DNA from 4 places in the Brevibacterium linens genome. Region 1 is predicted to be linked to each of the others. Evidence: riboswitches for the same ligand, from Rfam matches in the RefSeq annotation. Region 1 holds a riboswitch; each other region holds the start of a gene.

Evidence for each region. A riboswitch is a leader RNA that binds a small molecule or an ion and turns the genes downstream of it on or off. The one in region 1 is predicted to bind thiamine pyrophosphate.
Region 2: it holds a riboswitch for thiamine pyrophosphate, as region 1 does, so the genes downstream of both, thiM (hydroxyethylthiazole kinase) here and CXR29_RS00625 (3-oxoacyl-ACP reductase) in region 1, are expected to answer to the same signal.
Region 3: it holds a riboswitch for thiamine pyrophosphate, as region 1 does, so the genes downstream of both, thiO (glycine oxidase ThiO) here and CXR29_RS00625 (3-oxoacyl-ACP reductase) in region 1, are expected to answer to the same signal.
Region 4: it holds a riboswitch for thiamine pyrophosphate, as region 1 does, so the genes downstream of both, CXR29_RS04510 (ECF transporter S component) here and CXR29_RS00625 (3-oxoacyl-ACP reductase) in region 1, are expected to answer to the same signal.

The regions. Positions count from the first base shown of each region.
Region 1 covers NZ_CP026734.1:138,253-145,395, reverse strand. The annotation lists gene CXR29_RS00640 (thymidylate synthase) at 1-411, shown strand, start outside; gene CXR29_RS00635 (class I SAM-dependent methyltransferase) at 366-1,163, shown strand; gene CXR29_RS00630 (NUDIX hydrolase) at 1,164-1,589, shown strand; TPP riboswitch at 1,725-1,844, shown strand; partial or broken gene CXR29_RS00625 (3-oxoacyl-ACP reductase) at 1,939-2,714, shown strand; gene CXR29_RS00620 (MFS transporter) at 2,939-4,396, opposite strand; gene mobF (MobF family relaxase) at 4,834-7,143, shown strand, end outside.
Region 2 covers NZ_CP026734.1:2,880,410-2,887,552, reverse strand. The annotation lists gene CXR29_RS13060 (substrate-binding domain-containing protein) at 1-1,089, shown strand, start outside; gene CXR29_RS13055 (ATP-binding cassette domain-containing protein) at 1,188-2,012, shown strand; gene CXR29_RS13050 (sugar ABC transporter permease) at 2,009-3,220, shown strand; TPP riboswitch at 3,428-3,561, shown strand; gene thiM (hydroxyethylthiazole kinase) at 3,549-4,478, shown strand; gene thiE (thiamine phosphate synthase) at 4,475-5,260, shown strand; gene thiD (bifunctional hydroxymethylpyrimidine kinase/phosphomethylpyrimidine kinase) at 5,257-6,186, shown strand; gene CXR29_RS13030 (TenA family protein) at 6,288-7,028, shown strand.
Region 3 covers NZ_CP026734.1:1,549,157-1,556,299, reverse strand. The annotation lists gene CXR29_RS06960 (histone deacetylase) at 1-305, shown strand, start outside; gene CXR29_RS06955 (ketopantoate reductase family protein) at 259-1,119, opposite strand; gene thiE (thiamine phosphate synthase) at 1,220-1,903, opposite strand; TPP riboswitch at 1,915-2,018, shown strand; gene thiO (glycine oxidase ThiO) at 2,008-3,168, shown strand; gene thiS (sulfur carrier protein ThiS) at 3,165-3,422, shown strand; gene CXR29_RS06935 (thiazole synthase) at 3,424-4,191, shown strand; gene moeB (molybdopterin-synthase adenylyltransferase MoeB) at 4,188-5,465, shown strand; gene CXR29_RS06925 (SRPBCC family protein) at 5,436-5,951, opposite strand; gene CXR29_RS06920 (mismatch-specific DNA-glycosylase) at 5,975-6,634, shown strand; gene CXR29_RS06915 (HNH endonuclease) at 6,656-7,143, opposite strand, start outside.
Region 4 covers NZ_CP026734.1:1,048,811-1,055,953, reverse strand. The annotation lists gene CXR29_RS04525 (DUF4916 domain-containing protein) at 1-171, shown strand, start outside; gene CXR29_RS04520 (universal stress protein) at 329-1,246, shown strand; gene CXR29_RS04515 (FN3 domain-containing metallophosphoesterase family protein) at 1,283-3,085, opposite strand; TPP riboswitch at 3,232-3,340, shown strand; gene CXR29_RS04510 (ECF transporter S component) at 3,363-3,989, shown strand; gene CXR29_RS04505 (ABC transporter ATP-binding protein) at 3,989-5,521, shown strand; gene CXR29_RS04500 (energy-coupling factor transporter transmembrane component T family protein) at 5,514-6,359, shown strand; gene CXR29_RS04495 (hypothetical protein) at 6,382-6,924, opposite strand; gene CXR29_RS04490 (putative quinol monooxygenase) at 6,975-7,143, opposite strand, start outside.

The DNA.
Region 1 (7,143 bases):
CTGGGCCTGACCCCGGGTGTGTACATCCACAACGTCGGCTCGATCCACATCTACGAAAAAGACCTCACCAAGGTGCACACCCTCCTCGGCGGCGATGATCAGACGATCGTGGAGGAACCCAGCACTCTTCCACGGCTGCCCTCGGGGGCGAGCCTGGACCAGGTGCACCAGGTCCTCGCCCTGGAGAAGTCGATCCGTGCAGACGAGCTCCCAGGCCGCGCACTGGCGACCCTTGATCTTCCGGAAGCGTGGGTCGACATTGTCCGCCTGTTCTGGATCCACCGGCAACTCCAATACCAACGACCAGTCGACCCATCGATTATCGGCGACCTCCATCCCCTCCACCGGGAGCTGGTCGTGAGCCGATGGCCCAGCATCGAAAACGCGCGTGTGAGGGCGGTGCAGCAGTGACGACATCATGGACGACTCCGGCAGTCTCAGCAGGGTTCGATGCCTATGACGACTATGTCGAAAACCGACTGGCTTATACCCCGCTCGTCAATGACCTCCAAACTGCTTGCGGCCGAGGGGGGATCGTGCTCGATTATGGGTGCGGCAGCGGAAAAGTCTCACGACGCCTCCTCGACGCCGGAGCCGCAGCACAGGTCGTCGGAGTCGACATCAGCACCGACATGATCACCCTCGCCCGGGCGCAGACCCCGCAACCGGCCGCGCGATTCCACACCATCGACAGCGGCCACGTTCCCTACCCGGATGACACATTCGATGCGATCGTGTGCTGCTTCGTATTCATCAACGTGCCCACACGCGAGGAACTGAGAGCGATCGCCCGCGAGCTCGCCCGAGTGCTTACACCGACCGGCAGACTCTTCATCGTCGATAGCAACCCGGCGGCCACAGGAGTACCGTTCCCGACCTTCCGCAGCGGCGAGCCCGGCAGAGGCTACCGTGACGGAGACGAACGCAAGGTCAGCTTGCAGATCCCCGGCACCGGGATCCTCGAGCTTGTCGACCGGCACTGGTTCATCAGCACCTACGAGGCGGTGCTGACCGAGGCCGGCTTCACAGTCGACAAGGTCACCGACCGCGGAGCACAAACCGTAGAGGACGTCGGCTCCCAGGCACCTATCGACCATCCACCGTTCATGCAGATCACAGCCCACCTCCAAGACCACTCCGAGTCGACGATCGGGGCGGGGTAGATGACGCGCGACGCTTCCTACCCGAAGCCGGCGACGCTGGCGGCAGTGGTCCGAAAAGGACGTGTACTCCTTATCCGGCGTGCCCACATGCCCGACGCCGAGCGCTGGGCATTCCCCGGGGGCAAGATCGAACCCGGCGAGACCCTGACCGCCGCGACCGCGCGCGAACTCGCCGAGGAAACAGGAGTCCTCGCCACACCCGGTGATGTCTTCGATGCTGTCGACGTCATCGATGCCGACCACAATCTGCATTACGTCCTGATCGCAGTGCTCTGCCGATGGGAACGAGGGGAACCGGTCCCGGACGATGACGCACTCGAAGCGGCATGGTTCACCCTCGAGGAAATGGTTGCGATACCGGTCGCGGAAACATTCAACGTCCGCGCTATCGCCCAAACCGCGCTCGAGCTGGAACGCAAGCAATAGGAACACTCAAGAAGCCAGAATGCCCATTTGCCGGATAGCACGTAGTGATATCAGGTGTTCTGTGACAGCGATTCCAGTAACGAAGAATCAGGCCGTCCGAAGCTTGTGGAGAGTGTGGTTTCCGTGATGTGATGGTGGCGTGACACGGGGCGCCGCCCGTTCCAGCTTTCGAGCACGGGACGTGGTCGGCTGAGATGACACCCGTTGAACCTGATCCAGTTAGCACTGGCGAAGGGAATGTCCGGACTTTCACCCGCCGACAATGTTGGCGGTGTCAGCGCACCGAAGAGCAACTTTCGCTCTTCGGTGCGCACGGGTTGCCTTCGCCTCGATATCGAGAGGCATACACATGGCACACACTATTCTCCCCCTCACCGAGCAGATCGTCCTCGTCACCGGCGGCGCCCGCGGACTCCGAGCTGCGATCACTCGCGCGTTCCTGGCCCAGGGTGCGCGAGTGGTCATCGACTACCACACCTCCCAGGACGCCGCGGAGGACCTCGCCGCCGCCCACCCCGGAAAGGCGATCGCAATCCGGGCTGATGTCCGCGACCGCGCCCAGGTCGATGCCCTCGTCGCTGAGGCCGCCGATCGCTTTGGCGGTCCGATCACCACGGTCGTGAACAACGCGCTGGCTGACTTCTCCTTCAACGGCGACGCCCGCTCCCACGCGGACCAGATCTCCTACGAGGAGATCACCGCACAGTTCACCGGCTCCGTGCATGGGCCTCTCAACGTCATCCAGGCCACCCTTCCCGGCATGGTCGAGGCGGGCTTCGGCCGGATCGTCAACATCGGTACGAACCTCTTCCAGCACCCCGTCGTGCCCTACCACGACTACACCGCGGCGAAAGCAGCGCTGCTGTCCCTGACACGCACCTTCGCCGACGATCTCGGCCCGCAGGCCATCACGGTGAACATGGTCTCCGGGGGCTGCTGCTGACCACCGACGCCTCGGCGGCGACCCCTGAGGCGGTCTTCGAGGGCATCGCCGCGGGCACCCCGCTGCGGGCGGTGACGACGCCGGATCAGCTCGCCGACCCAGTCGTATTCTTCGCTTCCCCGTGGGCCAGGGGTGTGACGGGTCAGAACCTCATCGTCGACGGCGGACTCGTCAAGGGGTGAGCGGCGTGGAAGGCAAGCAGGCCCACTTCAACCTCTTCATCCACGGTGTCGGTCATCGCAGCGCGGCCTGGTGGTCACCGCCACGTCGTGCAGCGCAACGACCGACTGCGCCTCGTCCCTGAACACCGTGACCACGCCTCTCTCATCTCACTCTTCGTTTAAGCAGAGCCCCTGCAGAAGCCCCGTTCATTCCCTTGACGGACACGCCGTCAACACCCTTCGGTCTAGATTTCTGGGGCGCTCTTCTCTCCGTGGGCTCGGAGCATGCCGAAGGCGACGAGGCCCGCCGCGAGCACGGTCAGAGCGATTCCGCCCCAGGTGACCGCGAGTCGGAACTCCGCGGTCTGCTCGGTCGGCCAGGCCGATGCGGTGAGGTGCCCGGTGAAGATGGCGGCGAGGAAGGTTCCGCTCAGGGCGATGCCCACGGCGGTTGCGAACTCGCCGGCTGTATCGGCCAGGGCCGCGCCGACGGTGGTCCGGTCTTCTGGAACTCCTTTCATGACGTTGGTTCCCGCGACGACGCCGACGACCCGCATTCCCGCCGCGACGAGCACGAGGGCCACAGCGATCCAGACGTATCCGACGCGTCCCAGAAGCGCGTAGACGGCCAGGCCCACGACGACGGCAGAGGCGCTGAGCCAGGCCGCTCGATCGAGTCCGAGCTTGTCGACGAGGATCGAGATGACGGCGCCGCCGGCGACGAGGACGATCACTTGCGGAAGCATGCCCAGTGCTGCCTGGGCGGGCGTCCATCCCCAGTCGAGCTGGAGCTGAAGTGCAACGAGGTACCCGATACCTGCGACGGCGAGGTTGGCTGCGCCTTTGAAGGCCAGTCCGCTGGACACGAGCGGGCTCGCGATCAGCTGCAGGTCCAGCAGGGGGTATTGGAACGAGCGCTCGCGCCAGGCGAATGCTGCCGCGAAAGCGATGGTCGCGGCCACCCCGGCCCAGGGGAACCAGGTGTCTGCGCCCACTTCGACGAAGAGGGCGGGGGCGAGCAATGCGGATGCGATGGCCGCGGTGCCCAGGATGGCTCCCCAGATATCGACAGGATCGCGGTGAAGCTCTTCTGGCCGGTCGGCGGGAATGCCTTTGCGGATCGCGATGAAGGCGATGGCTGCGATCGGCACGTTGACCAGCAGCAGGGTCTGCCACGGTGCGATGGCGAGGACGAAGCCGCCGGCGATCGGGCCGACGGCAAGGCCGATGAGTCCTACGGTGGAGATCACCGTCATCGCGCGTACCCGGAGGCGGTCATCGGCGAAGAGCCGGAACGCGAGAGCCAGGGAGCCCGGCGTGGTCATCGCGGCGGCCACCGCCATCGCCGCGCGAACGGCGATGAGCTGCCCGGCAGTGGCCACGAAGGCTGTCGCGAGACTCGTCATCCCGAGCAGCACGAGCCCGGCCAGCATCATCTTGCGTCGGCCGATGCGGTCGGCGACGGCGCTGAGCGCGAGCATCAATCCGCCGAACACGACGGAGTACACGCCAGTCACCCATTGCAATGCGGTGGCGGTGGCCTGTAGTTCCCGGCCGATGGTGGGCAAGGCGACATTGAGGATCGAGTTGTCGAGCATCTCGAACAGGAACACGGCCGACAGCCCGGCCAGCGCGATCCACGCGTCCTTCAGCGTGTGAGGCGGCTGCGCGGCCTCGGACTGGTGGCTGGGACGACGAATCATGGGTCACTCCTTCTCGGTGAAGAAGTGACGGGCCGTTCGTCCCGTGTGTGCTCGTGCGCTCTGTAGAGAGCCTCGTCTTCAACAGCGACGCACGTTTTTACTTCCGATGATCCCAAACTACCACTCGAGCGACACGCGTTTCAGGAGGCGAGCCTCCCCGCCCCTTCCTCCTGGTCCTAGTGTCTGTTCGACCTCGCCACAGTCTCAACACTCGTCTCCGCCCTCACCCTGACTCCTCCATACCGGATCGCTGGACCACCCAGAGCTGTCTCGACTCATCGGCTCCAGCCCGGCAACTCACCCTCGCGATGGCCTCCCCGATCAGCCCCGCCGCCTGAAGACACAAATAAATGGACGCATGTTACCGGCGGTAGTGCCCGCGCACCTTCCTCACGAAGCGACTCGTGAGGAAGGCGGTGACCGGCATGAAAGGCGGCGTGACCCTCTTTCGTGGACCGGGCACGGCCGCTCGCCGGTACCTCGAATCCGACCGGTCGACCGCGGATGACTATTACCTCGAAGGCGGCACGGCGCTGGCGGACTTCACCATCACCAACGCCGCCGGTGAGGTCGTCGCGAACACCGGGCTGGACCCGGAGCAGTACGCGGGCTGGGTGGACTGGACCCATCCGCTGACCGGGGAGCGGATGGGCATCCCGCGCGAGGCTGGCGAGGTCCGGAAGGGCTCCCCGCGGTTCGCGGAGATGGTCGTCAACACCCCCAAGAGCTTGTCGATCGCCGCCGCCCTGCACCCGGAGGTCTCTGACGCCCTCGACGCCGCGCAACAGGAGGCGGTGGCCGAGATTCGGCGGTGGCTGGCCCAGCACGCCTACACGCGGGTTGGCCCGCGCGGGGAGCAGGAGATCGTGCCGGCGGAGTCGTTGCAGACGGTGGCCGTGGTGCACCGCACCAGTCGTGCCGGTGACCCGCACCGGCACGTGCACTTCCAGATCGGCACCCGCGTGCCCGCCGCGGGCAAGTGGCGTGCCCTCGATACTGCGGTCCTGTTCAAGCAGCAGGGCGCGATCCGTGCACTCGGTGCCGCGGTGATCGCCGCCCACCCGCAACTGGCCGCAACCCTGGACCGGCACGGGCTCACCCTCGATCCCGTCACCGGGGAGGTCACGGAGCTGGAGCAGTTCAACCCGGTGATGAGCAAACGTGCCCATCAGGTCGAACGCAACCTGAAGCAGTTGGAGGCCGAATGGGAGGCCGCACATCCCGGCGAGGAGCCCGGCCCCGTCGTCCGCGCGCGGCTGCTGCATAAGGCGTGGGCGCATGAGCGGCCGAACAAGAAACCGTCCGACCTTGGCAACGAAGACGCCTGGCGGCAGGAGCTGGTCGAGGCCGGTTACGACCCCGAGACCCTCACCCGTGCACCGACACCCGTGCGGGTGTCCGTCGATGACCTGCGCGTGCAGGAGGTCGCGAACCGTGCTCTGGACCGGGCTGCGGCGGGTGGGTCGACGTGGACGGTGCACACCGTCCGCGAGCACGTCACCCGCATCACCACCGACCACGGCGTGCAAGCGACACCTGCGGAGTTGCGCGAGTTCGTGCAACTCGCCACCGACCTTGCAATAGGAGATTGCTTCTCGGTGCTCCCGCCCGATGCCGTGCACCCTGAGCATGTTGCACACCTCACCTCGCTGCGGGTCGTGCAGGCTGAGACGCAGTTGCGTGACCGGCTCGAAGCGCAGGCCCCGAATCGCGAGCCTCGCCGCCCCGACCTCAGTACGCACGCCGCCAGGCATGGACTCGACGCGGGGCAGGCTGAGGCTGCTGCCGCGGTCGCCTCCCGTGACCCGCTCGTGGTCGTCGAGGGGGCGGCTGGGTCGGGGAAGACGACCATGCTCGCCACCGCCATCGAAGCCCTCGAACGCGACGGCGGGTCGGCGCGGGTGGTGACGCCAACGAAGAAGGCCGCCCAGGTTGCCGGTGAGACGTTGAAGGTGCCGGCTGATTCCGTGGCGGCGCTCGTGTACGCGCACGGGTTCCGGTGGAATGACGACGGTGTCTGGACCCGCCTCAAGCGCGGCGAGACGGACCCCACGACTGGCCGTGTCTACACGGGGCCGCCCGAAGGTGCACGGTTGGTGCGCGGTGAGCGGGTGATCGTGGACGAGGCCGGGATGCTCGACCAGGACACCGCCCTGGCCCTCCTCACCATCATCCGCGAAGCTCGCGCGTCGGTGGCGCTCGTCGGCGACCGCGCCCAACTCCCGGCAGTCGGTCGCGGCGGCGTCCTCGACATGGCCGCGCACATCCGCGGGGCAACCGTGGACATGTCTGAGCTGCACCGCTTCGCCGACGAACAGTACGCGGCCCTGACGTTGCGGATGCGCGACGGGAAGGACCCGGCGGCGATCTTCGACGAGTTGCACGCCCTCGGCTTGGTCCGGCTGCATGCCGACGATGACGGGCTGCGTGAGCACATCGCCGAGCACACGGCCCCCGCCGATGCGGTGACCGTGGCGACCAACGACGAGGCCACCGCCCTGAACGAGCGCATCCGCACCCTCCGCGTCGAAGCCGGCGAGGTCGACGACACCCGCACCGTGACCGGCTCCGATGGTCTACCCATCGGTGTGGGTGATCTGGTGCAAGCCCGGCAGAACGATGCCGAGCTACGGGTGGCGAACCGGCAGGCCTTCACCGTCCAGGGCGTCGGCGAGGACGGTACGGTGCACGCGTTCGAGACCGGCACCGACCGCAAACACAACGTCACGGTCACTCTCCCCGCCGAG
Region 2 (7,143 bases), 1.1 Mb from region 1:
CACAACCTTAAGTCCCACAAGAAGCTGGCGCTCTTCGGCGCCTCGGTCGCGATCGGTGCTCTTGCACTCAGCGGCTGCGGCAATCAGAAAGGGCAGGGAAACGACGAGGCGGACAGCGGATCCGGCGGCGACGGAGACGTCACGATCGCACTGCTGCTGCCCGAGTCGAAGACCACCAGATACGAGTCGCTCGACAAACCGAACTTCGAGAAGTACCTCAAAGAGGCCAATCCGGATGCGAAGGTCGAATACCGCAACGCCAATCAGGATGCGACCCAGCAGCAACAGCAGTTCGAAGCCGCAGTGACCGAAGGTGTCGATGCCATCGTGCTCGACCCAGTCGATGCCTCAGCGGTGGCATCGGCGCTGTCGAAGGCAGAAGCGAAGAAGATCCCGGTCATCTCCTACGACCGTTTCTTCGAGGGCGCGGACTACTACACCTCGTTCGATAACAAGAAGATCGGCAACCTCCAAGGCCAGGCCGTGCTCGACGGGCTCAAGGAGGCCGGAGTCGACCCGAAATCGGGCCCGGTGTGGATGGTCAACGGTGACCCGAAAGACCCGAACGCCGCGGACTTCAAGGCCGGTGCCGAAGAGACTCTCAAAGGTGCCGGCGTCGATATCGCCGCCAGACATGACACCCTCGACTGGAACCCCGACGACGCCCGCCAGTGGGTCGAAGGCCAGCTGCAGGGCGACGGTGAGAAGCCGATCGCCATCTACGCGGCCAACGACGGCACCGCCGGCGGCGTCATCGCCGCGACGAAGAAGGCCAAGGTCGAAACCGTGGTGACCGGCCAGGACGCTGAGGTCGACGGTCTGCAGAACATCCTCAAGGGTGATCAGTTCGCCACGATCTACAAGTCGATCCCACCGCAGGCGGAGTTCGCCGCCAAGGCCGCTGTGGCTCTGGCTGCGGGCGAGGACGTCGAAGCGAGCACGACCTACAAAGACACCCCGACGGACTTCGTCGAGGCCAAGGTCGTGACCAAGGACAACATCAAGGACATCGTCGGCGACCAGATCAAGGCCTCTGATATCTGCACGAGCAAGGTGGAGAAGCTCTGTGCCGATGCCGGCGTGAAGTGAGCACGTGCGCGCTCACGATCTGATGCGACCGACCTCGAGCCGGCGACCATCACCGGTCGCCGGCTGCCGGGGTCAACGACTGCGACAAGTAGGAACAGATGACACCAGAGACACCTGACCAGGCATCTGCGGCGACGCGGACGCCGGGCAGCGACAGCGAGCCGGTGCTCGAACTGCGCGGAATCAACAAGCGATTCGGTGCCGTTCAGGCACTGACCGACATCAATCTCAGCGTCGGCCGCGGCGAGGTCGTCGGCCTTGTCGGCGACAACGGCGCCGGCAAATCGACGCTGATCAAGGTCATCGCCGGAGTCCATGCCGCCGATGAGGGCGAGCTCATCATGAACGGAACGGCGCAGAGGTTCTCCTCCCCGAAGGACGCGCAGAGGGCCGGAGTGGCCACCGTGTTCCAAGACTTGGCCCTGTGCGAGAACCTCGACGTCGTCGCCAACCTCTTCCTCGGACATGAGAAGACCCGCGGCGGAGTGCTCGACGAGGTGTCCATGGAGGCCAAATCCTGGGAGCTGCTGCGCAGTCTGTCAGCGAAGATCCCGAGCGTGCGAGTGCCGATCGCGGCCCTGTCCGGCGGTCAGCGTCAGACCGTCGCGATCGCTCGCTCGCTGCTGGGCGAACCCTCCCTGGTCATGCTCGACGAGCCGACGGCGGCGCTCGGTGTCGCCCAGACGGCCGAGGTGCTCAACCTCATCGAACGGCTGAAGGAACGTGACCTCGGGGTGCTGCTCGTCAGCCACAATATGGCTGACGTGCAGGCTGTGTGCGAGCGGGTGCACGTGCTGCGCTTGGGCAAGGACGCCGGTGACTTCCCTGGCGACGAACGCACGGACGTGCTCGTGGCCGCGATCACCGGGGCCAGCGACAACGTCGTGACCAAGCGTGCGGCACGGAGGGGTGAGCGTCGATGACCCGCAATTCCTTCATCACCGACGAACGGATCTCTCACGAAGGCGTCGTCGGAACGTTCCTGCGACGGGTCAAAGAGGGCCAGCTCGGATCGTTCCCGGTCATCTTCGCCCTCATCGTCATCGTCATCGTCTTCCAGACGGCCGACTCGAATTTCATCTCTCCGGCCAACCTCGTCAACCTCTCCACCCAGGTCGCATTCCTCGCGATACTTGCCCTGGGCATCAACCTCATCCTGCTCCTCGGCGAGATCGACCTCTCCCTGGCGCAGTTGGGCGGATTGGCCGCCTCGCTGCTCGGTGTTCTGGTGGTGAGGCAAGGTGTGCCGCCGGCCCTGGCGCTGGTCATCATGCTGCTGCTCGGCCTGGTCGTCGGTGCGATCCAGGGCTGGTTCTTCGCCGTCGTCGGCATCCCGGCGTTCGTGGTGACCCTGGCCGGCTTGCTCGCGTTCACCGGCCTGACGCTGACAACCCTGGGTACGCAGAAGAACCTGTCGATGTCGGACACCTTCGCCTTCGACTTCGCGAGCTTCTATTTCCCGGCGATCTGGGCCTATGTCTTCGGTGCGATCGCGATCATCGGATTCGGCGTCGGCATCATCTATTCGAAGTTGCGCCGCCACCGGGAGGGTCTCAGCGCTCCGAGCTGGACTTCGGTGATCGTGAGGATCGTCCTGCTGGCCGCGATCGTGTTCGGCTTCCTCATCCTCGTCAATCAGGACTTCGGTCTGGCGATGCCGTTCTTCCTCATGATCGTCATCGCGATCATCATCGACCTCGTGCTGCGCAAGACCCGTTATGGTCGTTCGATCTACGCCGTCGGCGGCAAGGTCGAAGCCGCCCGGCGTGCCGGCATCCGCGTGACCTGGGTGCGCATCAGCGTGTTCATGGCTGCCGGAGTGCTGGCCGCTCTGTTCGGATTCATCAAGACCGGAGTGACGACGAACGCGGGATCGACGCTGGTGAGCACGCAGGACCTGCTCAACGCGATCGCTGCGGCCGTCATCGGCGGCACCTCGCTGTTCGGTGGTCGCGGAACTGCCTGGGCGGCAGTGCTCGGCGCACTGGTCGTCGGCGCGATCAACAACGGTCTCTACCTCATCGGCTTCAACTCCGATGCACAGCAGATCATCACCGCGCTCGTCTTGCTCACCGCCGTCGTCATCGATGCGCTCAGCCGCCGAGGCCAGAGGTACGTCGGGCGCGGGTAGTGCCGGGTCGGCGGCACAGGGGCGTCCGCTCAGCGCTGAGCGCTCAAGTTGTCGTCGACCTCTCGGTTCCGCAAGAGCTCCCTCTGCCGACCGCTCGCCTGAGCGTCGAGCGCGCAATGCATTGCTTGATACAGCGACGTCAAGTCGAGCGGTCGGCACTGAGCATCCAAGGAGTCGCCGTGCCTCAGTCGGGCTGATACAGTCGAAGCCAATGACATGGGGTGCCTCACGAGGATCCGTTCGCACCGAAGAGCTGCGCACGGAGGACACCGAGGCTGAGAGAACACCCATCGAACCTGATCTGGGCCATACTAGCGAAGGGATCGTCATGGTTGACTTCGACCTGCGTTCTGCGAATGCGCGACTGCGCGCAAGCAATCCACTCATCCAATGCATCACGAACACCGTCGTGCAGCAGTTCAGCGCGAACGTGCTCCTGGCTGTCGGCGCCTCCCCGGCGATGCTCGACCACGAAGCCGACGCCGGACAGTTCGCCGGAATCGCCAGCGGAGTCCTCGTCAACTTCGGCACCGCCTCCAACCACCAGCTGCTCGCCGCCGATGCCGCCATCGACGTCGCCAACGCCGCCGGCAAACCCTGGGTCCTCGACCCCGTGAGCGTCGGCGCCGTCGACTTCCGCACCTCCCGCATCCGCCGCGCCGCCGCCGATCACCCCACCGCCATCCGCGGCAATGCCTCCGAGATCGCGGCTCTCGCCGGAGTCGGACTCGGCGGTCGTGGAGTCGACTCCACCGCTGAAGTCGATGCCGTCCTCCCCGCCGCCGCAAAGCTGGCCAGGGAAACCGGTGCGATCGTCGCCGTGTCCGGACCCACCGATGCCGTCGTCGCCCATATCGACGGCACCGTCCACGTCGCCCGCATCACCGGCGGACATGAGTTCATGCCGATGGTCATCGGCACCGGGTGCTCTCTCGGTGCCGTCACCGTCGCCTACCTGGCTGCCGCCCGGGCAGGACTGGCCGACCCCGACGCCGATGCCTCGGCCGTCAACGCCACGGACGGGTCCGCGAACGGTGGGGCCGCCTCGGCGAGGTTCGAAGCCGTCATCGCCGCCCACGCGCACTTCGCGGTCGCCGGTGAACTCGCCGCCGATGGTGCGAAGGGGCCGGGAAGCTACTCGGTGAACTTCCTCGACGCGCTCCACGCCGTCGACGGTGACCGACTCGCGCAGGCGAGAATCAGCCTCGACACGCTCACTTCTGCGAATGAAACCGCCGGCGAAAGCGTCCAGGCATGACCGCCGGATCCGCCCACATCGCTGACAACCCGAACGGCGCCGCCGCTAACGGCGCCGCCGCGACCGATGGAGCCGCCGCGACCGACCGCGCTGCCGCGACCGACCGCTTCGCCGGAATCGACACTCGCCTCTACCTCGTCACCGACTCCGCGCAATGCGAAGCCGCCGGTCGCAGCGTCGCCGAGACCGTGCAGGCCGCCGTCGCCGGGGGAGTGGGCATCGTCCAGGTCCGCGACAAGGACATCGACGACGCAGGGTTCTACTCGCTCACCCGCCAGGTCATCGCCGCCGTCGACGCCGCCACCCGCGGCACCGACCGCACGGTTCCCGTCGTCCTCAACGACCGCGTCGAGGTGGCCCGCCGCCTCATCGACGAAGGCGAGACCGTGCACATCCACGTCGGCCAAACCGATGCCACCGTCGCCGAGGTGCGCGCCGCCCTGGGTGCGGCACCGCTCATCGGTCTCTCGGCCGCCAACAGCGACGAATTCGCCGCCGCCCGCAACTCCGGAGTCGTCGACCTCGTCGGCATCGGACCGGTCTATGACACCTCCACGAAAGCCGACGCCCCCGACGGCATCGGACCGGACCGCCTCGGCGAGCTGGCGGCAGAAGCCGGAATCCCCGCCGTCGCCATCGGCGGTATCACCGCCGACCGTGCCCCCGACCTGCACGGACGTGGACTGATCGGAATCTGCGTGGTCTCGGCGATCTGCCTGGCCGAGGATCCGAAGTCGGCGGCCGAAGAGCTGCTCGCCGCTTTCACCGGGAGCGACCAGTGACGACCCGCCCGCCGATCACCTTGTCCATCGCCGGCACCGACCCCTCAGGCGGCGCCGGGATTCACGCCGACCTCAAGACCTTCACCGCGCGGAAGACTATGGGCACGACCGTCATCACCGCCCTCGTCGCGCAGAACACGCACGGGGTGTCGCGCGTCTATCCGATCGACGTCGATTTCGTCGCCGATCAGTTCGAGTCCGTGCTCGGCGACCTGCCCGTCGATGCGACGAAATCGGGGATGCTCGGCAGCCGTGACCTCGTCGAACTCGTCGTCGCCCGCGCCGCCGAAGGCCGGCTCGGCTTCTTCACCGTCGACCCGGTGATGATCGCGACCTCCGGCCATCGCCTCCTCGAGGCCGATGCCGTCGACGCCGTGCGCACCCACCTGCTGCCCGTCGCCGACCTCATCACCCCCAACCTCCCCGAGGCGGCCCTGCTCATCAGCGATGACGAACCCGAAGCGCAGACGACCGAAGCCATGCGTGACCAGGCCGGGCGCCTGCTCGAGCGCGGGCCCGGAGCGGTCCTGCTCAAGGGCGGACACGGTAGCGATGACGAGGTCATCGACATCCTCGCCACGAGCGACGGTCAGGTCCGGGAGTTCACCCACCCCCGCGTGACGACGATGAACACGCACGGAACAGGGTGCACTCTCTCGGCTGCGATCACCGCCGAGGTGGCCGTCCTCGGCCGTGAACGCGCAGCTGCCGCCGGGGGACCTGCCGATCCGGCGGCCCCGACCGGGGAAGATCGGTCACGCGCGGCGATCGGGTCCGACCTCCTCGGCGAGGCTGTCGGCAATGCCCTCGATTTTCTCGCTCGCGCCCTGAACTCGGCTGCGGACTGGCAGCTGAGTCTGGATCCGGAGGGCGCCCACGGACCCGTCGACCACCAGGTCGACATCGTCCGCGATCGACCCGCCTGAGGTATCCATCCCGCCTGACCACCACCTCACCGGAAGCGCCAACTCACTCGAACCGCCACGTCATACGAATCACCACGTCACACGAGCACAAAGAAGTTCCCATGACCGTCACCTTTACCGCCGGCCCACTGACCACCCAGCTGTGGGACCGCGTTCGCCCCATCGTCGAGCAGATCGAAGCCCTGCCGTTCCTCGCCCAGCTCGCCGACGGCAGCCTCGGTCCGAAGGCGTTCGCCAATTACATCTCGCAGGACAGTCTCTATCTCAACGGGTATGCGAAGGCCATGTCGTTCCTGGCCGCGAAGACCGTCGACCGTGACGAATCCCGATTCTGGGCAGGCTCCGCCGCCGAGGCGATCACCGTCGAAGAGGAGATGCACGCAGAGCTGCTCGCCGACGCCCGACTCGCCTCGGCGCTGGAGGAGCTCACCGCGGAAGGCTCCCGTTTCAAGGCCTCCCCGACGACGCTGGGTTACGTGTCCTTCCTCGTCGCCAACGCCGCCAGCCGATCCTACGGCGAAGGCGTGGCCTCAGTGCTGCCCTGCTTCTGGGTGTACGCCCATATGGGCAAGGTGCTTGTCGACCGGGCCGGGCAGATGGCCGACGACCACCCCTACCGCACCTGGGTGCAGACCTACGACTCTCCCGACTTCGACGAATCGACCCGCCACGCCGTGCAGATCCTCGAACAGGAACTCGCGAAGGCCCCGAGCGAGGAATCCGCCCGCATGCGAGCCGCCTTCGAACAGGCCTGCGTATACGAACTCCACTTCTGGGCGTCGGCCCACGCGATGCAGAACTGGGACGTCTCCGTGTTCCTGCCCCAAGAAGTCACCGTCTGACCCCGGGGAGCATCGGATCTCCCTCGCCGAGGCGGCCCTGACCTCTGGTCGGTCACCCCGGTGGGAGGGCGGGAGCGTTCCCACCCCTGCGGTCGGGATGGACCGCAGAGTCACC
Region 3 (7,143 bases), 1.4 Mb from region 1:
AACAGTTCGCCGATGTGGCCGCCCAGGAGATGAACCGTCCGCCCGAGCCCGACAGTCCGCTCGAACGCCTCGTCTTCGACCTGCCGGCAGGCAGCTCCCATTCTCTGGGTCCGGGCGGCTACGAAACGCTGCTCGCCCTCGATGATGCCGACGACGTCCCCATGGTCACATTCACCGCTGCCCACAGTTCGACCGACATCGAACACACTCAGCCGCAGGAGCCGTATCTGGCGATGCTGCGCACGGGCACGGCCGAGGTCAGAGCCGCTTCTGGGCTTCCCCGGCCCGCAGCTGCACAAGCGTGAGGTCGAGCAGCGGAGTCGCGACTCCTAACTCCTCTGCCTTGGCCGACAGATCGCCGAGGATGTGCTCCGTTTCGCTCGGCAGCCCTGCCGTCACATCCCGGTAGAGGGATGAGGTGAAGGCCGAACCGTCCGCGGTGAGCATCTGCAGCGTCATGTCGTGGGAGGCCTCCGACACCGGGTGTCCGGCCGCGGTCGCCACGGCTTCGAGTTCGTCGATGATGGCATGCACGTGCGATCTGCCGCCGGCCGCCATGATCGCCCCGACGGGAGCGCGGAACAGGCATGTGACGACTCCCGCCGCGGCGATGAAGGTCCACTTCTCCCACAGCCCGTCGATGATTCCGTCGACGATCTGGAGCTTGAATCCGGGGACGTCGAGAGCCGCGGAGATTCGCGTGGGTACGGCCGCGGCGTGAAGGTCGCCGATGGTCATCACCGCAAGGTCGGTGAGCTGGACGACGGCTCCGTCTCTGATCGTGCCGACGATCTTGACGAACCCACCGAGCACCTGACCGGGGTACCTGTGCTGCAGCTTCTCGATCTGAGCCATGCCGTTGAGGAACGGGATGATCGTCGTCTGCTCCCCCACAGCCGGTCCGATATCGTCGATGACCGAGTCGAGTCCACCCGCTTTGATCGCGACGATGACGATGTCGAAGATCCTCGGTGAGGCGCTGAGCTCCTCGGCGGTGATGACATCGACCTGGTTCGTCCGATCGGCACCGGGAGCGGTGAAGCGCAGTCCGTTCGCGCGGACCGTCGCCGCCCGAGCCTGCCGGAGCAGGAACGTGACATCGCGTCCGGCCTCCTGCAGATAGGTGCCGAACGCTCCGCCGGTGGCGCCTGCCCGGCGATGAGAATCGACAGGCCGGCACCTGCATCGATTCCGTCGGATGCGCTGTCAGCTGCTGGGGTCATTCCAACTCCTCCTTGAGCACCCGTGCGGCCGCAGCGGGGTCGTCTGCCGAGGTTATCGCACGGACGACGACGGCACGGTTCGCGCCCGCCTGCCGGATCGCGTCCAGTCTCTCCCCTGCCGCGATGCCGCCGATCGCGAACCACGGTTTGCTCGCCTCGGCGGCGGCAGCGGTCAGCAGTGCCGTCCCCACAGCGGCACGGCCGGGTTTCGTCGGGGTCTCCCAGACCGGCCCGACACAGAAATAGTCGGTCTCCGGGTCCGCCTCGGCGGCGAGCGCCTGCTCGAGGGAATGGGTGGAGCGGCCGAGGATGACGTCGGGGCCGAGCACGGCTCTGGCCTGAGCACTGGTGAGATCTCCCTGACCGACGTGGAAGACGTCGGCGTCGGTCAGCAGCGCGACATCGGCGCGGTCGTTGACGGAGAAGAGCTTGCCGTGGCGTGCGGCGGCATCCCTGAGGACTTCCAATGCGGCGATCTCGGCGCGGGCCTCGAGGCTCTTGTCCCTCAGCTGGATGATGTCGACTCCCCCACGGTAGGCGGCGTCGAGGAACTCGGCGAGGTCGCCTTGAGCGGTTCGGGCATCGGTGCACAGGTAGAGCGACGCTTCGGCCAATCGGGCCTGCCTCCAGGTCCTCTTTTTCTGCCGCGCTGCGGTGCGCGGTGGCATCTGTGTGGTCATGGTCATAGAGTAGAGAAGTTCGCGGGAGCCTCCCAACGAGGCTGAGAGGGCGTAGGAGCCGACCGTCAGACCTGATGCGGATCATGCCGCCGGAGGGAGAAGCTGTGAGAGTCATCGTCGTCGGCGCCGGGATCATCGGCCTGTCCACGGCCTGGTATCTGCGCCGTTTCGGTGCCGAAGTCACCATCGTCGATCCTGCCCCCGCCCAGGGTGCGAGCCATGCCGCCGCGGGGATGATCGCTCCCGCCGCCGAGGTGGTCTGGGGGCAGACTCCCCTGTATCCGCTGATGCGGACCTCGGCTCAGATGTACCCGGAATTCGCCGCAGAGGTGGCGAGCGCCACCGGCACCGATCTCGGTTTCACAGATGCCGGGACCGTGGTGTGTGCGGGTGACCGGGCTGATCTGCAGGCTCTGCGGGAGCTGCGCGAAGCACAATCGCGATCGGGTTTCGCCACCGAGCTCATCACCGGCAGTGCCGCCCGCCGTATCGAACCGTCGCTGTCGCCTGCCGTGGCCGGGGCCGTGCACATTCCCGGTGATCACTCGATCGACCCCCGTCGTGTATCGGCGGGACTGTTGTCTGCTCTTACGGCCGGCTCAGAGTCGCTTCTTATTCGGCAGCGGGTGGCCGAGCTGCTGGGCGATGGTGCGGCGACGACCGGCGTCACGCTGGGAGACGGCCGCCTGTTGGAAGCCGATCAGGTGGTCGTCTGCGCCGGCAGCGCCATCACCGAGATCGCCGGTGTCCCGCCGCTGCCGATCCGGGAAGTCTGGGGTGATGTGCTGCGCCTGCGTGCCCCCGCCGAGGCGACTCCCCTGCTGACTCGGACCATCCGCGGGCTGGTCAACGGTCGCCCCGTCTACCTGGTCCCCCGCCCCGACGGTGAGATCGTGCTCGGTGCCAGTTCCCGCGAGGACGGACTCTCCGGCACCCCTGCCGGGGCGATCCACCGGCTGCTCTCTGACGGGCAGCGATTGGTCCCGGGCATCGTCGACGCGGAGATCACCGACATCACCACCCGCGCTCGCCCCGGTTCTCCCGACGACCTGCCGATGATCGGGCGCATCGATCCCGGCTGCGTTGTGAGCACGGGGTACTTCCGCCATGGCATCCTCTTGGCCCCGTTCGGCGGCCGCCTCGGCGCCGAGCTCGCCCTGGGTGTCGCCTCCGACTGGCCTCCTGACGGAGCGCTCGAGTCCGTGTCCCCGCACCGCTTCGCCACAGACCACACCACTGCCCACCTGATGAGGAGCAACTCATGACCGATCGCGAACACTCACCGACCATCGTCCTCAACGGCGACCATCATGAGCTGCCGGGTGCCACCTCGGCGCTCGACCTCATCGCCGAGGTCACCGGACGGGAGCTGAACCCCGATGGGACACCGGCCGACGGCGGACGCTTAGGGCTGGCCCTGGCCGTCGACGGCGAGGTCATCCGTCGCGGTGCCTGGTCCGGGTTCGCCCTGGCCGACGGGCATACCGTCGACATCGTCACCGCAGTGCAGGGAGGCTGAGATGAGCTGGATGGTCGATGACGTGGAGATGTCGTCTCGCCTCGTGATGGGCACGGGCGGGGCAAGTTCCCTGAGCATCCTCGAAGACGCCCTCGTGGCCTCGGGAACCGAGCTGACCACGGTGGCGATGCGCCGCTTCGACGCCGAGTCCCGGGATTCGGTGTTCACCATGCTGCAGCGTCTGGGAATCCGGGTGCTGCCGAACACGGCCGGCTGCTATACGGCCCGGGATGCCGTGCTCACCGCCCGACTGGCCAGGGAGGCCCTGGAGACGAACTGGGTGAAGCTCGAGGTCATCGCCGATGAGGACACCCTGCTCCCGGACCCCGTCGAGCTCTTCACCGCCGCCGAGGAACTCGTCCTCGACGGGTTCACGGTCTTCGCCTATACGAACGACGATCCGGCCCTGGCGAAACGTCTGGAGGATGCCGGGGTGGCCGTGGTGATGCCGGCAGGTGCTCCGATCGGCAGCGGGCTGGGCATCCTCAACCCTCACAACATCGAGACCATCGTCTCCCGGACGCAGGTGCCCGTCATCCTCGACGCCGGTGTCGGCACCGCTTCGGACGCGGCTCTGGCGATGGAGCTCGGGTGCACTGCGGTTCTCCTGGCCTCAGCGGTCACTCGCGCTCACGACGCACACGCCATGGCTCGGGCGATGGCTCTGGCCGTCGAGGCCGGGCGTCTGGCGGCCGGAGCCGGGAGGATCCCCAAGCGGTCGTTGGCATTGGCATCATCGCCGTTCGACGGAATGGTCGCAGCACAATGACCGCCGCTGCACCTCCGCCGTCGCTGCCTCCGCTCGTCGACCCCGTGGACTCCCTGTCCCGGGCGGAGCTCGACCGCTACTCCCGACACCTCAGCCTGCCGGGATTCGGACTCGAGGGACAACGGCGTCTGCGGGCCGCCTCGGTGCTGGTCATCGGGGCCGGAGGACTCGGTTCACCGGTGCTCAGCTATCTCGCCGCTGCCGGGGTCGGACAGCTGACCATCATCGATGACGATGTGGTCGAGTCGTCGAACCTGCAGCGCCAGATCATCCATCGCGACGAAGACGTGGGCCGACCGAAGGTCACCTCTGCCGCCGATGCCGTGCACCGGCTCGATCCGAACCTCGAGGTGCGCGCGGTCGAGGAACGGCTGAGCCCGGAGAATGCGCTCGACCTCTTCGCTGAACACGATGTCGTCATCGACGGAGCGGACAACTTCGCCACCCGATACCTGTCCAATGATGCCGCCGAACTCACCGGCACCCCGCTGGTGTGGGGCACGATCTTCCGCTTCGCCGGTCAGGTGAGCACGTTCGTTCCCGGTCACGGGCCGATGCTGCGCGACCTGTTCCCGGATATCCCGGAACCCGATTCGGTGCCCAACTGCGCCGAGGGCGGGGTCCTCGGAGTCCTGTGCGGAACCGTGGGCTCGGCGATGGCGACCGAGGCGATCAAACTCATCTGCGGCATCGGTGACCCTTTCATCGGTCGGCTGCTGCGCTATGAGGCGTTGACCGGGGAGTACTCGACCCTGCGGTTCTCCCCCGATCCCGACCGTCCCCCGGTCACCGATCTCACCGAGGTGGCTGCCGCCTGTGCTGTGGACCTTGACGGCGGCGGCGTGGCAGAGCCTGCGGCGGACGAGATCGACGTTGCCGAATTCCTGTCCATCGAAGACGATGTGTTGGTCGTCGATGTGCGGGAGGACTGGGAACGTGAACTGGCGGTCATCCCCGGCTCGGTGCACCTGCCTCTCGGCGGCCTCCGAGACGGCGGGTGGAAGGCTCTGGAGTCGGCGTTCGGTGACTCCGGTCGAGCGGGGTCACCGGTCGATATCGTCATCCACTGCAAGTCCGGGGCCCGGTCGGCCGAAGCCGCCCAGATTCTGTCCGGTTCGGTGCCGGCCGGAGTCCGTCTGCGCTCCCTTGCCGGCGGCATCGATGCGTGGGAGGACGTCACTCGGGTCTCAGCAGAACAGAGGGACCAGCAACCGGCAGCTTCGAACGCCCAGCGAGGGCTTCGCTCAGGGGCCGGATCGGTCGGCCAGTCGTGACCGCAGTCCCCGTTCACCGGCTCTCATCACTGCTCCGTGCATGAGTCCGGACAGCGGTCGCATCGCTCTGATGATCGTTCTGCTCGTCGTCACACACCACAGAGAATCGATGGTCGTCACCCCGTCGAAGGCGGTCAGGGCCCATCGGCCTTCGCCGCGCAGATCACCATTCGCCCGGAAGCGGATGAGATGGGGCGCATCGACCTCGTCGACTTCGATGGAGAAGCGCAGGGACCACCCGATCGGGGCGTGGACCAGAAGGCGGGCTCGGCTGCCTGGGATCACCGGCAGATCGGCTGCATCAACGTCCGCCTGCGCGGCCCCGACCTTCTCGGCAGCTGTCAGTCCCGGCCACCACCCCGGCCACTCGTCGACCCGTTCCAGAACCGCCCATACCGACTCGATTCCGGCGTCGACGATCCACCGTTCATCGAAATGGAAGGCGGCAGATTCTCCAGCCAGTGGGGTGACATGATCGTGGCTCATGGTACGACGGTAGTGTGCAAGGTGTGAGTGAGGACAAATTCGTCAGTAATCGTCGGCCATCGCCTCTGGGCGGCCGCAAACCGACCAAGGACGACCTGGCGGCGTTCGCGACGGACGATCCGAATGCAATCGACGATATCCTTCCGGCCGATTCCTCCGGACTGAAGCTGCTCATCGTCGGCATCAATCCCGGCCTGTGGACGGCGGCGGTGAATGCGCCGTTCGCACGTCCCGGCAATCGGTTCTGGCCGTCTCTGCATCAGGCGGGCCTGACCGATCACCAGGTCGATGCCTCTCGTGGGCTCGCACCTGGCGATGAACAGCAGCTGCTGCGTCGCGGCATCGGCCTGACCAACCTCATCGGGCGAGCCACCGTCCGGGCCGACGAACTCTCCCGGCAGGAGCTGCGTGAGGGAGCGGCCCACCTCATCGGGCGTCTTGCCGGTCTCCGCCCCCGTGCCGTGGCGATCGCCGGGATCACCGCGTTCAGGACTGGTTTCGCACAGCCGAAGGCTCAGCTCGGTCAGCAGGATACGACGCTGATCGAAGAGTGGCCCGATGAGGTGGCCCTGCATGTGGTGCCGCAGCCCAGCGGGCTCAACGCCCACTACCAGGTCGCCGACCTCGCCCGGATCTGGCGCGAGGTGTGGGAGAGCATCGACGATGAGGTCGTGGAGACCTGATTTCGGGGATGGCGGGCACGTTCATTCGCCTTTGGACTTCCGCCCAGCAGAATTGTGGAACGAGTAGCTGAATGCAGGTTGGCTGCCTCCATGGCCTTCCGCCGCTGCCTCGGCTCGCCGGGTTCCGACATGCTCCCGGATGCCGGTGAGCAGCAGCTCCTCGACCGTGCTCAACGGCTCGAAGTCCGCGTCGTAGACATCAACGCTGACGGTGGTGCTCCCGATTCTCAGCGGTGGCGGCTGCTCGGCCCGGCGAATGTACCGCCATGGTAGGAAGATCTGCCGCTGCTGGTCGTCTGGCCCCGTGTCAGCACCCTCGACCTCGCCTGATGCAGGCGACGCGCCCGATGCAGGCACACCAGCCCCAGGTGCGGTGTCTGCAGCTACAGGGCCTGCAGCTGTGCTGTCTTCGGCCGTGGCGGCCGGTGGTGTTGGTCCACCCTCAACAGTTGGTGGGTCGGAACCGACTGCCGGGTTCGACGGACCGGTTCCCGCGAGAATACCCGGCG
Region 4 (7,143 bases), 910 kb from region 1:
ATGTGCTTCATCATGGAGGTCCGCGGCGAATGCACTCCGCGAGCCGATGCGCTCAGCCTCGATTGGCTGACCCCCGAGGAGACCCTGCGTCCCGATATCGTGGGCGAGCTCTGCTACGGCCAGGACCACATTCTGCGCATTGCGCTGGCTCACCTGGGCTTCCGCGTCTGAGCCGCGGGCGCGCCCAGGTGAGACGCAGCTTCTCGCCGCACGCTTTTTCTACATCTCGTAGAACAGTCTTGCTAGACTGAAGAGGACGCGGACGATACCGCCAGTCGGGGCCGTCGTCGGCGTCTGGGTTGGACAGGCCCCGATCGAAAGGTGCGAGATGTCTGCTCAAACCAGTTCGTCCGAATCCGGCCTGAATCTCGAACTCGGCGTCCTCGTCGGCTTCGACGGCTCCGAACTCGCCGCTCAAGCCGTCCGCTACGGCTCAGTCGAGGCCGAACGTCGCAGGACCGTTCTCACCGTCGTCACCGCCTATGAGCTGCCGACGATGATCTACCCGAATATGGCCTCCATCCCCAGCGAACCCGAGGATGACAAGGCGAAGAAGGCAGCAGAGAAGACCCTCACCGAGGCGGTCGAACTCCTGCGCGACTACTCCGGTGAGAAGTCCTTCCGCACCGCGCCGGGAAACTCCGCCGGTGTGCTCGTCACGCTCAGCGCCGACGCCGAAGTCGTCATCGTCGGTGCTCGCGGACGCGGCGGATTCATGGGCCGCGTCCTCGGATCCGTGTCCACGGCTCTGCCGGCCCATGCGCACTGCCCGACGATCGTCGTTCCCGAACGATCGACCTCGGCGTCCGCGGACTCGGGCCCGGTGGTTGTTGCCGTCGACGGCTCTGACACCGGTCGGGTCGCGATGTTCACGGCGGCTGCCGAAGCCGCCACTCGCGGGGCTGAGCTCGAACTCGTCGTGGTGCTGCCGGCCGGTGAGGAATGGCTCTACTGGTACCCCGACCTCGAGCTCAGCTCCGAGGTCACCTCGCGTCGGCAGAAGCAGCTGACCGAAGGCCTGGAGAAGGAAGCTGCGACACTGTCCGAGCAGTTCCCGGATCTGACGGTGACCACCTCGGTACCGGTCGGCGATCCCACCGAAACCCTCGTCGAGATCAGCTCCCGCGCACAGCTGACCGTGATGGGCACCCGCGGGCGCGGACGGATCCGCAGCGCTCTGCTGGGATCCGTCTCGCGCGGGGTCCTCAACCACGCCGAGGGTCCGGTCATGGTGGTTCCGAGCTGATGCGCAGCGTCGGGCCGATCAGCAAGGCTGTGCTGATCAGCTGAGGCCGGCACCTCGGCGGCGACGGCTCACGACCATCAGCGTCGCGCCGAGTGCCAGCGCCCCCGCCCCGACGGTCAAGGGCAGCGCAAGTCCACCGCCGGTGCGGGGAAGGTCTCCATCCCCACCCGCCGAGGCGGTCCCGGAGGAACCCGCATCATCGCCCGTTCCCGCGGTGTCCGCTTCGGCACCGTTCGCATCGGCGCCAGAGTCTGCCGTGCCGGCATCGACGTCCGAGCCATCCGCTGCGGCGTCAGCTTCTGTTCCGGCGCCGTCTGCGTCTGCGTCGTCATTCGCACCTGCACCATCTGCACCTGCCGCGGAGTCGGCACCGGCTCCGGAATCCGCGTCTGCACCGGCGTCGTCGCCCGGGGCGGGTTCGTCCGCCTCGGCGCGCCTGAGTTCGACATCGTCGATCTGCTCGGCTGCGGCCCGCGCTTCCGCCCGTTCGCCATCGGCCGACGCTCCCTCAGCAGGCACCTCATAGGTCGTCGCCCGCAGCGCTTCGTCGCTGACGCGGACCCGGGTGAAGGCGGGCATGTCGTTGTGGACGCTCTTGCCTTCCCAGTCGAGGCCGGGAACGTAGTCGTAGAACTTCGACCCCGATGACGAGGTCAGCGTGAGGTAGAGCGTCTGCCCGTCTTCCTTCGCCTCATCGGCTCCCGCTTCGGAGCCCTCGACGGGCTTGCCCTCCCCGTCCATGAGGAAGGTGCGGTTAAAGATGTGGTCGTGGCCGGAGACGACGAGGTCGATGTCATTGCGGGCCGCGACCGGTGGGATCGCCTTCCGCAGCCGCTTCACATCGAGATCGTTCCAATGTGTTGCCGTCGAATAGATCGAATGGTGGAATCCCAGCACAGTCCATCGTGCCTGGCCACCGTGTTCGGCGACGACCTCGTCGATGAACTCGGCGTGGGCGTCCATGTCCGAACTGTTCGAGTTGATGTTGAGGAACAGGACTCCGTCTTCGATGAACCAATAGTCGCCGCCGGAGGTGATGATGCCTCCGCCGCCGTGGTCCTGGCTGACATTGGGTCGGTTGAAGTGCTGTTCGTAGGCCTTCGACGACACATCGTGGTTGCCGATCGTCGTCGCCTGCGGGATCGTCCGGGTCGCTTCCGGCGCCAGGTACTGCGCGTACTGCTCTTGGTTGCCGGCGGCGTTGACCTGGTCTCCCAGGGAGTAGAGAAAACTCGGGTCGTCGGCAGTGGCCACGGCCGTCGACAGGGTCCGTTCCCAGCCGGTGGCGTCGTCGGGGTCTCCGCCTCCGGCGCCGACCTGGGGGTCGCCGAAGACGAGGAATTCGTCATCTCCTCCGGACGATCCTGTGGTGAACTGCTGCACCTCGGTGAACCCGTCCTCGTCGCTGCCGACCTGGTAGGCGTAGTCGGTGTCGGGTTCCAGGTCGGTCATGCTCGCATGGTTGAAGTGACGTTTGAGGTCGGTGGCGAGACCGGAGTCCGTGGTCTCAGCCGCTGCCGCGTCGGCGGGAAGTTCGCCTCCCTCGAGTTCATTGACCGGCGCCCACCGGACCTCTCCCCCGCCGGAGTTCTCACTCATCCACGAGAGGTTGCGCGTCGTCGAGTCGGCTCCGACCTGCAGTACGGGATCGGTGATCGCCTCATTCCCTGCATCCGCCTCGGCGGGCGTGTCCGTCGGGTCCTGGCTCACGGTCGAACTCGGGCCGCCCGAGCCGAGATTCGGTTCGGCGCGCACGGGCACCGGGGCCGCCACCAGAGCGGCGAGCAGGGTGGCGGCGGACAGGGCACTGAGTGGTCGCTTGAGTCGATGCGTATTCACCCACCCATTCCTACCGATCAGTAGTGTCCGGTCGTTCGAGGCCCGTCGACGAGACAGGGAACGAGAGGTGAATCGTCGATGACGGATCCCGGCCTCCGCGTCGCCTCCGCTCCCGGTCGCTGCTTCTCTCACCTGTTGTACAGTGGTGGCTACGACAGGGGAGCGCCGTCAGGGGCGCTGAGAGTGCAGAAGAAGCTGCAGACCCTCGAACCTGATGCGGTCAGTACCGCCGAAGGAAGTCGAGACTCTTCACCCCTCCTTGATATGAGGAGGCACAATGCCGAATACCACCGCGCCGACCACCACCCCCGCCCGCGCGCAGGCCTTCACCGCGGCGCCGAAGACGAAGCAGTGGCGGGTCGTCGACTATGTCACCACCGCCGTGCTCGGCATCGCCGTGGGACTCGTCTTCTGGGTGCTCGCGCTGAGCTGGAAGGTCCTCGAACTCGCCTTCCAGGCATTCCCGCCGTCGATCGGCCTCATCGCCGGACTCTGGGTGCTGGCCGGTCCGCTGGCCGGTGCCATCATCCGCAAACCCGGTGCCGCACTCCTGTGCGAACTCATCGCCGCGATCGTCGAAGCCGTGCTCGGCTCCCACTTCGGGGCGACCGTTCTGCTCTCGGGTCTGCTGCAGGGTCTCGGTGCCGAACTCGTCTTCGCCGCCTTCGGCTACAAACGCTTCACCCTGTGGGTCACCGCCGCTTCGGGTGTGCTGGCCGCGGCGTTCATGGCCGTGAGCGAGAACATCATGTACAACGCCGAATGGCAGTTCGGGTTCCAGGCGATCTATGCGGTCTGCGCGATCATCTCCGGCCTCGTCATTTCCGGCATCGGCGCGTGGTACGCCTACCGGGCGATCGCGGCCACCGGAGCTCTGAGCTCCTTCGCCTCCGGCCGTCGCTGATGGCGCTGCCGATCACGGCCGCCGGCTTCTCATGGACGCACACCGACCGTGATCAGCCGGCGGTCGGTCCGCTCGACCTGCAGATCGTGGCCGGAGAGAAGGTGCTGCTGCTCGGCGCCTCCGGAGCCGGGAAATCGACGTTCCTCCACGCCGTCGCCGGTGTCCTGCCCGAGGAATCGGGTGAGGCCACCGGTGAACTCCTCGTCGGCGGAGAGAAACCGGATCCTCGCCGAGGCAGCACCGGGCTGGTCCTCCAAGATCCCGATTCGCAGGTGATCTTCTCCCGCGTCGGTGATGATGTGGCATTCGGGATGGAGAACCTCGGACTCCCGGCCGAGGTCATCGAGGCTCAGGTCCCCGAGTCCCTGCATGCGTTGGGACTCGATCTGGCCCCGGAGCATCCGAGTGCGGCCCTGTCCGGTGGGCAGAAGCAGCGGCTGGCCCTGGCCGGGATCCATGCGATGGCCCCGGAGGTCATCGTCCTCGACGAACCGACGGCCAATATCGATCCCGCCTCGGCGACCGAGGTCCGCGATGCCGTGCTCACCGTGCAGGCCGAGACACAGGCGACCATGCTCGTCGTCGAACACCGGGTGGAGCTGTGGACCGAGCACGTCGACCGTGTCATCGTGCTGGGCGGTGACGGGATCGTCGCCCAAGGTCCGCCCGAGCAGATCTTCACCGATCCGGACCTGACCGAAACGCTCATCGGCTGCGGCATCTGGATTCCGCAGGACTCCCCCACCCCGCGCCGAGGCGGGGCCGCAGGAATCGGTGGGACGTCGGGCCGCCTCGGCGAGGTTCTGCTGCGCACAGATCGGCTCAGCGTTGCTCGACCGCGCATGGCCACCCCCGCCGCGACCGGACTGGACCTGAGCCTGAGCGCCGGTCAGGCCCTCGGAATCATCGGTGCGAATGGGGCAGGCAAATCGACCACGGCCCTGACCTTGGCGGGCCTGCTGCCCGAATTCTCCGGGCAGGTCCTCGCCGAGGCGGCCCTGCGGGAAGGAGCCAAACGGCCCCGACCGTTCGCGTGGCCGTCGAAGCAGCTGGCGGCGCGCATCGGGATGGTCTTCCAGGAACCGGCCCACCAGTTCCTCACCTCGAGCGTGGCGGCCGAACTCGAGCTGGGTCCCAGGCTGGCCGGGTGGTCTGCCGCCGAGTCGCAGGCACGGGTGGATGAGCTTCTTGCGGGTCTCGGTCTCACCGGTTTGGCGCAGGCTCATCCGCAGAGTCTCTCCGGTGGGGAGAAGCGTCGCCTGTCGGTGGCGGCGATGCTGGCTCCCCGGCCCCGGGTGCTCATCGTCGATGAGCCGACCTTCGGTCAGGATGCGCTGACGTGGGCGGGGTTGGTGGAGATGTTCCTCGATGCCTTGGATCACGGTTCCGCAGTGGTGGCGGTCAGCCATGATCTGGCGTTCCTCGAGGCCATCGGCGCCGATCTCCTCGAGCTCGGCTACCGCGGCCACGAAGAGCGATCCGACGGCAATAAGTCGGATTCGCATGTCAGGGCGGGTGAGCGCGGTGAGTAAGGGCCTCGATGAGCACGTTCGCCACTCCCCCGAGGTCGCGGTACAGGATCCGGGGCAGCTCATCCCCGTGGTGCGTTCGACCGCTTTGGCTCGGTGCAATCCGCTGACGAAGATCGCAGTCGCTCTCATCCTCATGGTCGGGGCGCTGCTGAGCATCGATCTGGTCTCTGCCGGGGTGGTGCTGCTGGCAGCAGTGCTGGCGCTGCCGGCGACCGGACTCGATCTGGTGGCCGCGGCCAAGCGGCTGTGGTTCCTGCCCGCCGGCGCTCTGCTCGCCGCTTGGGGCACGGCTCTGTTGGCGGAGAAAACCGGAGATGTGGTCGTCGACTTCGGTCCGATTCTGTTCACCACGGGGTCCCTGGCCGCGGCTGCGGCGATCTTCGTCCGTGCCCTCGCCTTGGCGATCCCGCTCATCGTGCTCGCGTCGACGATCGATCCGCGTGACCTCGCCGATGCGCTCATTCAGCACCTGCGCCTGCCAGAGGTCGTCGTGGTCTCGGTTCTCGCGGCCTCACGCCTGCTCGGACTGTTGGTCAGTGAGTGGCAGGTGCTGGCGATGGCTCGCCGTGCGCGCGGTGTCTCCGGAGGTTCGCTTCTGCGGCGCACGGGCAGCCTCTTCAGCGGGGTGTTCGTCCTGCTCGTGGTCTCGATCCGCCGGGCGACGACCTTGGCGATGGCGATGGAGGGTCGGGCATTCGGTCGTCCTGGACGGACGTGGCGCAGGCGGTCGAGTTTCACGGTCCGAGATGTCGTGGCGGTGCTTCTCAGTCTGGCCGTCTGCGCGGTCGCGATCGGTGCGGCTCACATGCTCGGAGTCTGGAACCCGATCATCGGCTGAGGCGACGAGGATATGGCACAACTCAGAGCTGTTTGAGGAGGTCCTTGCCGAAGGCCCGCCATTCCTCCAAGGCTTCGGGGCTGGGCAGTTTGGATATGGTGAGGACGACGAGGGTCTTGTTGTCGCTCTTCGTCTCGGCTGCGGCTTCGACCTTGATGCCGCCGTCGAGGTTGGCTCGCCAGAAGGAGCGCTTCGCCGTCTCCGAGGTGCGGGGATCGCCGTCGAGGGCCACCTCGTTGAGGGTGTCGCCGACGAGGGAGGCGAACTTGGCGATGAGTGCGGAACGATCGCCCGGGATGGTGCGGGAGACGGCAACGTCGAAGGTGCCGTCGGCGCGCTGGCCGGGGACGCGGCGTCCGATCTCCTGCTCATAGGCGACGACGGCGCCTTGGACCCACCAGCCGTGGTTGTCGACCCTGCCGTCGAACTGGGGATAGAGAGCGTCGGCGAGTTCTTTGTGGCTCGCCGACGCTCCCCCGGCTGCCTCGAGGCGAGCTCGGGTGTCTGCCCATGGCTCGCCGAGAGCCTTTTCGATCGATGCGATGTTCTGCGCTTTGGTCGCCATGGCAGAAGTCTATGTGCTCGGTCGACCCGGGATGAAGGTCTGGAAGGGGTTCAGTCGATCTTGAGTTCGCCCATCTCGTCCCAGCCCTCACCGTCGATCTTGCGGGAGATGATCTTCGGAGTCGAGACCAGGTGCGGGCGCATGGCTTCGAGACCGGCGGCGAAGTGATCGCTGGTGACGTGCGGTTCTGCGCCTTCGTCAGTGAATGCCTCGACGAGG